DNA from 2 places in the Streptomyces sp. BA2 genome. Region 2 is predicted to be linked to the other one. Evidence: riboswitches for the same ligand, from Rfam matches in the RefSeq annotation. Region 2 holds a riboswitch; the other holds the start of a gene.
What was found. A riboswitch is a leader RNA that binds a small molecule or an ion and turns the genes downstream of it on or off. The one in region 2 is predicted to bind S-adenosylmethionine.
Positions count from the first base shown of each region.

Region 1: linked by a shared signal. The riboswitch ahead of thrC (threonine synthase) and the one ahead of E5671_RS15705 (aminotransferase class V-fold PLP-dependent enzyme) in region 2 are both predicted to bind S-adenosylmethionine.

Region 1 covers NZ_WSRO01000002.1:4,436,519-4,439,918, forward strand. Annotated here, with positions in the region: gene E5671_RS22525 (MoaD/ThiS family protein) at 263-538, opposite strand; gene thrC (threonine synthase) at 649-1,965, opposite strand; SAM riboswitch class I at 1,983-2,117, opposite strand; gene E5671_RS22535 (glucosyl-3-phosphoglycerate synthase) at 2,286-3,230, shown strand; gene E5671_RS22540 (hypothetical protein) at 3,320-3,400, shown strand, end outside.
Region 2 covers NZ_WSRO01000002.1:2,882,696-2,886,095, reverse strand. Annotated here, with positions in the region: gene trpD (anthranilate phosphoribosyltransferase) at 1-962, shown strand, start outside; SAM riboswitch class IV at 1,037-1,153, shown strand; gene E5671_RS15705 (aminotransferase class V-fold PLP-dependent enzyme) at 1,321-2,694, shown strand; gene E5671_RS15700 (glycerate kinase) at 2,646-3,400, opposite strand, start outside.

The DNA of each region.
Region 1 (3,400 bases), 1.6 Mb from region 2:
TTCTGGGCACGCCTGATCGGTTATATGCGGAGAATTCGCCGGAGTTCAGGGCAAGTCGGGCCAGACAAATGCCACGGGAGGGGCAAATGGGCAGTGCACTTTGGCTACTTCTTGTCGCCCTCGGGGCGACTTCGTATATGCGCTCGGCACAAACGGGGAAGCTCGCTTCCCAACTGTACCGCGCTCAACCACATGGAATTGCCCCCTCCGTTTCTCTCGCGGAGGGGGCAATCAGAATTACGCAGGGTGTTTGTGAAAAGGATCAGCCGCCGGCGACGGCAGGAATGATCGAGACGCCGGCGCCGTCCGGCGTCGCGGTCTCAAGACCCTGCTCGAAGCGGACGTCGTCGTCGTTCACGTACACGTTCACGAAGCGCCGCAGCTTGCCCTGGTCGTCCAGGACACGGGCCGCGATGCCGGCGTGCTTGGCCTCGAGGTCGGCGATGACCTCGGAGAGGGTCGCCCCCTCGGCGGCGACCTCGGCCTTACCGCCGGTGTAGGTGCGAAGGATGGTGGGGATGCGGACGTTGACGCTCATGGGGTTCACCTCTTGATGCGGGGAGGAAGCGCCCCTGCAAGGGGCGCGGGGAACTGCGCGAGGACGGACCACGACCGCCCGTCGGCGACGGCGATCAGGCCCTGCGGCGGCTAACCGGCGAGACCCGCGGCGCGGAACGCGTCAAGGCTGGGACGGATCGTGGCTGTCGCCTGAGAGGTCTCGGCAACAGCGTCGAGGGTCTTGAGGCCGTCGCCGGTGTTGAGCACCACCGTGGTCAAGGTGGGGTCGATGAGGCCCGCCTCGATCAGCTTCTTGGTGACGCCGACCGTCACGCCCCCCGCGGTCTCCGCGAAGATGCCCTCGGTCCGCGCCAGAAGCTTGATCGCCTCGACGACCTGCTCGTCGTTCACGTCCTCCACCGCACCGCCCGTGCGACGCGCGATGTCCAGGACGTACGGCCCGTCGGCGGGGTTGCCGATGGCGAGCGACTTGGCGATGGTGTCCGGCTTCTGCGGGCGTACGACGTCGTGCCCGGCCTTGAAGGCGGTGGACACCGGCGAGCAGCCCTCGGCCTGGGCGCCGAAGATCTTGTAGGGCTTGTCCTCGACGAGACCCAGCTTGATGAGCTCCTTCAGGCCCTTGTCGATCTTCGTGAGCTGCGAGCCCGACGCGATCGGGATGACCAGCTGGTCGGGAAGGACCCACCCCAGCTGCTCGCAGATCTCGTACGCGAGCGTCTTGGAGCCCTCGCCGTAGTACGGCCGCAGGTTCACGTTCACAAAGCCCCAGCCCTCGCCCAGCGGGTCGCCGATGAGCTCGGAGCAGAAGCGGTTCACGTCGTCGTAGTTGCCCTCGATGCCGACGAGCTCGCCGCCGTAGACCGCGGCCATGACGACCTTGCCCTGCTCCAGGTCGTGCGGGATGAACACGCAGGAGCGGAAGCCGGCGCGGGCCGCGGCGGCGCCGACGGCTCCGGCGAGGTTGCCGGTGGAGGAGCAGGACAGGGTGGTGAAGCCGAAGGCGCGCGCCGCCTCGATGGCCTGCGCGACGACGCGGTCCTTGAAGGAGTGCGTGGGGTTGCCGGAGTCGTCCTTGACGAACAACTTGCCCTGCTCGACGCCGAGTTCACGGGCGAGGTTGTCGGCCTTGACGAGCTTGGTCCAGCCGGGGTTGATGTTCGGCTTCTCGGCCACATCCGCCGGGACGGGCAGCAGGGGGGCGTAGCGCCAGATGTTGTCGGGGCCGGACTCGATCTGCTTCCGGAGCGCCTCGGGGTCACCGGTCGGCAGGTCGTACGCGACTTCGAGCGGGCCGAAACAGGCCTGGCAGGCGAAGATCGGGCCCAGCGCGTAGAGCTCGCCGCACTCGCGGCAGGAAAGGCCGGACGCGGGGCCGAGGTCCACGGAACCCGTGGTGGTGGTGGAGGGGGTGGTGGTGTCGTTCGTTGCGACGGTCTGCGCAGCCATGGAGGCGAGGCCCTTTCTCCTCATCTTCCTCGCGGCGCATCTCGCCGCGAGACGGAATTGGCACCTTCCCCACCGAGACCTCGCGAGCGCGGTCGGCGGGATGGTTGCCGGGGCTTCAACGGGCCGTATCCCTCTGCCCCTCTGGATGAGCGGTATGGCGCCGGGGCTTCATGGGCCCGGGGCATTTGTTACGCGATGACCCCCGACATGCGATGGTCATCCGCGTTGTTCAAGACTGTAACCGACGGCCTGGACCCTTGAGATAGTCGTCCGAACCGCGAGATGGATCACATGTAGGCCACACACAGGAGGAGCCACCCGTGCTGGAAGAGGCCGAGCGCTGGCTGACCAGGCGTTCCTGGTCCGTTGCCGACCGTCCGCTCAGCGCACTCGTCGCCGCCAAGCGGGCGTCGGGGGCCTCGGTGAGTGTCGTCCTGCCCGCGCTCGACGAGGAGGGGACGGTCGGCGAGATCGTCGCCGAGATCCGCCGTGAGCTGGTCGAGAAGGTCTCGCTCGTCGACGAGCTCGTGGTGATCGACTCCGGCTCGAAGGACCGTACGGCCGAGGTCGCGCGGGAGGCGGGCGCACGGGTCGTGCACCGGGACGAGATCCTGCCGCGCGTTCCGGCCGTACCCGGCAAGGGCGAGGTCCTGTGGCGCTCGCTCCTGGTGACCGGCGGTGACATCGTCGCGTTCGTCGACGCGGACCTGAAGGAGTTCTCGGCGGACTTCGTCACCGGGATCGTGGGCCCGCTCCTGACCGAGCCCGACGTGGACTTCGTGAAGGCGATGTACGACCGCCCCTTGGCCGCTACCGCAGGTCAGGGTGGCCGAGTCACCGAGCTGATGGCGCGCCCGCTGCTGAACATGCACTGGCCCCAACTGGCGGGATTCGTCCAGCCGTTGGGCGGCGAGTACGCGGCGCGCAGGTCCCTCCTGGAGCGGCTGCCGTTCCCCGTCGGTTACGGAGTGGAGCTGGGCCTGCTCGTCGACGCGCTGCACACCGTGGGCCTTGACGCGCTCGCGCAGGTCGACGTCGGCGTGCGCAAGCACCGGCACCAGGACGGGCAGGCGCTCGGCCGGATGGCCGCGGCGATCTACCGGACGGCTCAGCTGCGGCTCGCGCGCGGCCATCTCGTACGGCCCGAGCTCACTCAGTTCGAACGGGGCGAGCACGGGTTCGAGCCGCGGACCCATTTGGTGGACACGGAGGAGCGCCCGCCGATGTGCGGCATCGCGGAGTACACGGCACGCCGCGTGGCGTAACCGCCACAAGCCGGGCATTTTGTCTACATTCCCCACTTATGTGGCTCAGACAGGTGATGGGAAAAGTACGACGCGTCGGTGCCGTGGCCATGGCCACGGCCGTCCTCGTGGCAGGAGCACTCTTCGCTCCGGCCGCGCCCGCGGCGGCGGCGGCCGACAAGGGCAGGGGC
Region 2 (3,400 bases):
CCGCCTGGGCCATGGACCGCATCATGCGCGGCGAGGCGACCGACGCGCAGATCGCGGGCTTCATGGTCGCGCTGCGGGCCAAGGGCGAGACCGTGGAGGAGATCTCCGGCCTCGTACGCACGATGTACGAGCACGCCAATGTGATCGAGGTGCCGGGGCAGACCGTCGACATCGTCGGCACCGGCGGTGACGGTGCCAAGACCGTCAACATCTCCACGATGTCCGCGATCGTGGCCGCGGGCGCGGGCGCGAAGGTCGTCAAGCACGGCAACCGCGCGGCCTCCAGCGCATCGGGCGCCTCCGACGTCCTGGAGAAGCTCGGGGTGAACCTCGAGCTGCCGCTGAATCGGGTCGTGGAGGTGGCCGAGGAAGCCGGGATCACCTTCTGCTTCGCCGTGAAGTTCCACCCGGCGCTGCGGCATGCCGGAGCGGCGCGCAGCCAGTTGGGCATCCGGACCGTCTTCAACGCCCTCGGTCCGCTCACCAACCCGGCCAAGGTGCGCGCCCAGGCGGTCGGGGTCGCCGACCCGCGGATGGCGCCGATCGTGGCCGGGGTCTTCGCCGAGCGCGGGAACTCCTCCCTCGTCTTCCGCGGCGACGACGGCCTCGATGAGCTGACGACCACCTCGACGTCCCGGGTCTGGGTCGTACGGGACGGCGCCGTGCGCGAGGAGGCCTTCGACCCGCGGGACGTCGGCATCGACCTCGTCCCCGTCGAGGCGCTGCGGGGCGCCGACGCCTCGTACAACGCCGAGGTGGCGCTGCGCCTCCTGGACGGCGAGAAGGGCCCTGTGCGGGACGCCGTGCTGCTCAACACGGCGGCGGCCCTGGTGGCCCTCTCGCCGGGCGAGGGGACCCTCGTGGAGCAGATCGGCGCCGGCATCGCGAAGGCGGCGCAGGCGATCGACTCCGGGGCCGCGAAGAAGGCCCTTGAGCTGTGGGTGGCGGCCAGCAACAGGTGAGTGTGGTGCCCACCGCAGTCCGGATGCCGGACTGCGGTGGGCACCGAGAAGATCGTGTGGCAAGATGCTGCGCAGGTCATGAGTGACAGCGATTAGGCCCCGGCTCGCTGTCCGGCAACCCTCCGTCCGTGGCGGGGTGCCCCGGGTGAAGACCAGGCCGTGGACAGCAAGGTCCATGGCAAGCGCGGACCCCTGCGAACAACCCTGGGGTCCTGGTCCTCAAGGGAGCAGTCTCGTGAGCAAGCGAATGCGATAGGGCTTTCCGGCCCCTTTTCCGCACCTCCTTTTCTCTTCATCACTGCGGCGCCGTACGAGCGCTCTCGCAGTGAACTCGCCTGCCTTCCCACGGGAGTTCGCCATGTCTGTCACCACCGCTGCCGCCGACCGATCCGTCTGTGCCGCTCCGCTGCCCGTCCTCGGCCGTGACGTCACCGTGCCGCTCGTCACCGGCGGCGAGGTGACCTACGCGGCGCTCGACTACGCCGCGAGCGCCCCGGCCCTGCAGCGGGTGTGGGACGACGTGGCCGCGTACGCGCCGTACTACGGCAGCGTGCACCGTGGTGCCGGGTACCTCTCGCAGCTCTCCACCGACCTCTTCGAGAACAGCCGGGTCACCGTCGCCGAGTTCCTCGGCTGCCGCGAGGACGACCAGGTCGTCTTCACCCGTTCGACCACCGATTCGCTGGGCCTGCTGGCCGCCGTGCTCCCCGCCGACTGCCAGGTCTTCGTCTTCGAGACCGAGCACCACGCATCGCTGCTGCCCTGGCGCGACGCCCGCGTGACGTACCTGAACGCCCCGCGCACCCCCGACCAGGCCGTCGCCACCCTGGAGCGCGCCCTCGCCGACCGCGATCCCTACGGGCCCGCCCTGGTCTGCGTGACCGGAGCGTCGAACGTCACCGGTGAGCTGTGGCCGGTCAAGGAGCTGGCCGCCGCCGCCCACGCGCACGGCGCCCGCATCGTCCTGGACGCCGCGCAGCTCGCGCCCCACCACCCGGTCTCCATCAGCGAGTTGGACGTCGACTGGGTCGCCTTCTCCGGTCACAAGCTGTACGCGCCCTTCGGCTCGGGCGTCCTCGCGGGCCGCTCCGACTGGCTGAAGGAGGCCGAGCCCTACCTCGCGGGCGGCGGCGCGTCGCGGAAGGTCGCGCGGCGCACCGATGGCGGCGTGGACGTCGAGTGGCACGACACCGCCGCGCGGCACGAGGCGGGTTCGCCGAACGTCATCGGCGTGTACTCGATCGCCTCCGCCTGCAAGGCGCTGACCGAGGCGGGCTTCGACGAGCTCGTCGCCCGTGAGCGCCACCTCATCGCGAAGGTGCGCGACGGACTCGCCGAGGTGCCCGCGGTGAAGGTGCTCTCGCTCTTCGGCGACGACGCGCCGCGCGTCGGCGTCATCTCCTTCGTCGTCGACGGCTGGAACAGCTCGCACTTCGCCGCCGCGCTCTCCGCCGAGTACGGCATCGGCGTACGCGACGGTCTCTTCTGCGCCCACCCGCTGGTGCGCACCCTGCTCGGCAGCGACCCGCAGTCCCAGGGCGAGTGCGGCGCCCCCGAGGCCGCGCCCGGCGAGAAGTCCCTGAACGCCATCCGCGTCAGCTTCGGCGCGGGCACCCCCGACGAGCACGTGGAGCGTTTCGTGCGCGCCGTCAAGGAGCTCGTGGCGGACGGCGCGCGCTGGAACTACCGCACGGAGGACGGGCGTTGCGTGCCGGACACCACGGCGGCCTGAGCCTTGGGCCGTCCCCTCAGACGTGACCCCAGGACGATCATCCGCAGGGCGCGCTCGGTCGCGTCGGTGAGGAACTCAGCCCCCCTCCCTAGTGCCTCGGTCAGCGAGACCGGAGCGGGCAGGATCGCGCTGTAGGCGTCCACGCCCTCCTCCCGTACGTGGTGCGCGCCCTGGCCGATCGTGCCCGCGAGGACCAGGACAGGGCGGCCGGAGAGCTTGGCGCGCCGAGCCACTTCGGCGGGGACCTTGCCGCGCGGCGTCTGGTGGTCCAGGGCTCCCTCGGCGGTGACGACGAGGTCGGCGCGGGCCAGGCGGGCGTCCAGGTCCAGGTGGTCGAGCAGGACGTCGAAGCGGGGGAGGAGCTGGGCGCCGAGCGCCGCGAGACCGGCTCCCAGGCCGCCGGAGGCGCCCGTTCCGGGGCCGAGGGAGAGGTCCGCGGTGACGTGCAGGTCGCGGGTCAGGACGTGCGCCCAGTGCTCCAGGCCCGCCGCCAGCTGTTCCACCTGCGTGGGGGTGGCGCCCTTCTGCGGGCCGAAGACGCGGGCGACGCCGCGCTCGCCGGTCAGGACGTTGAAGGGGTTGCAGGCGACGCGGATCTCGGTGACCTTCAGGCGGGGGTCGAGGCCCGAGGGGTCGATGCGGCTCAGCCGGGTCAACTCGCTGCCGCCGCACGGCAGTTCCCAGCCGTCCGCGTCCAGGAGCCGGG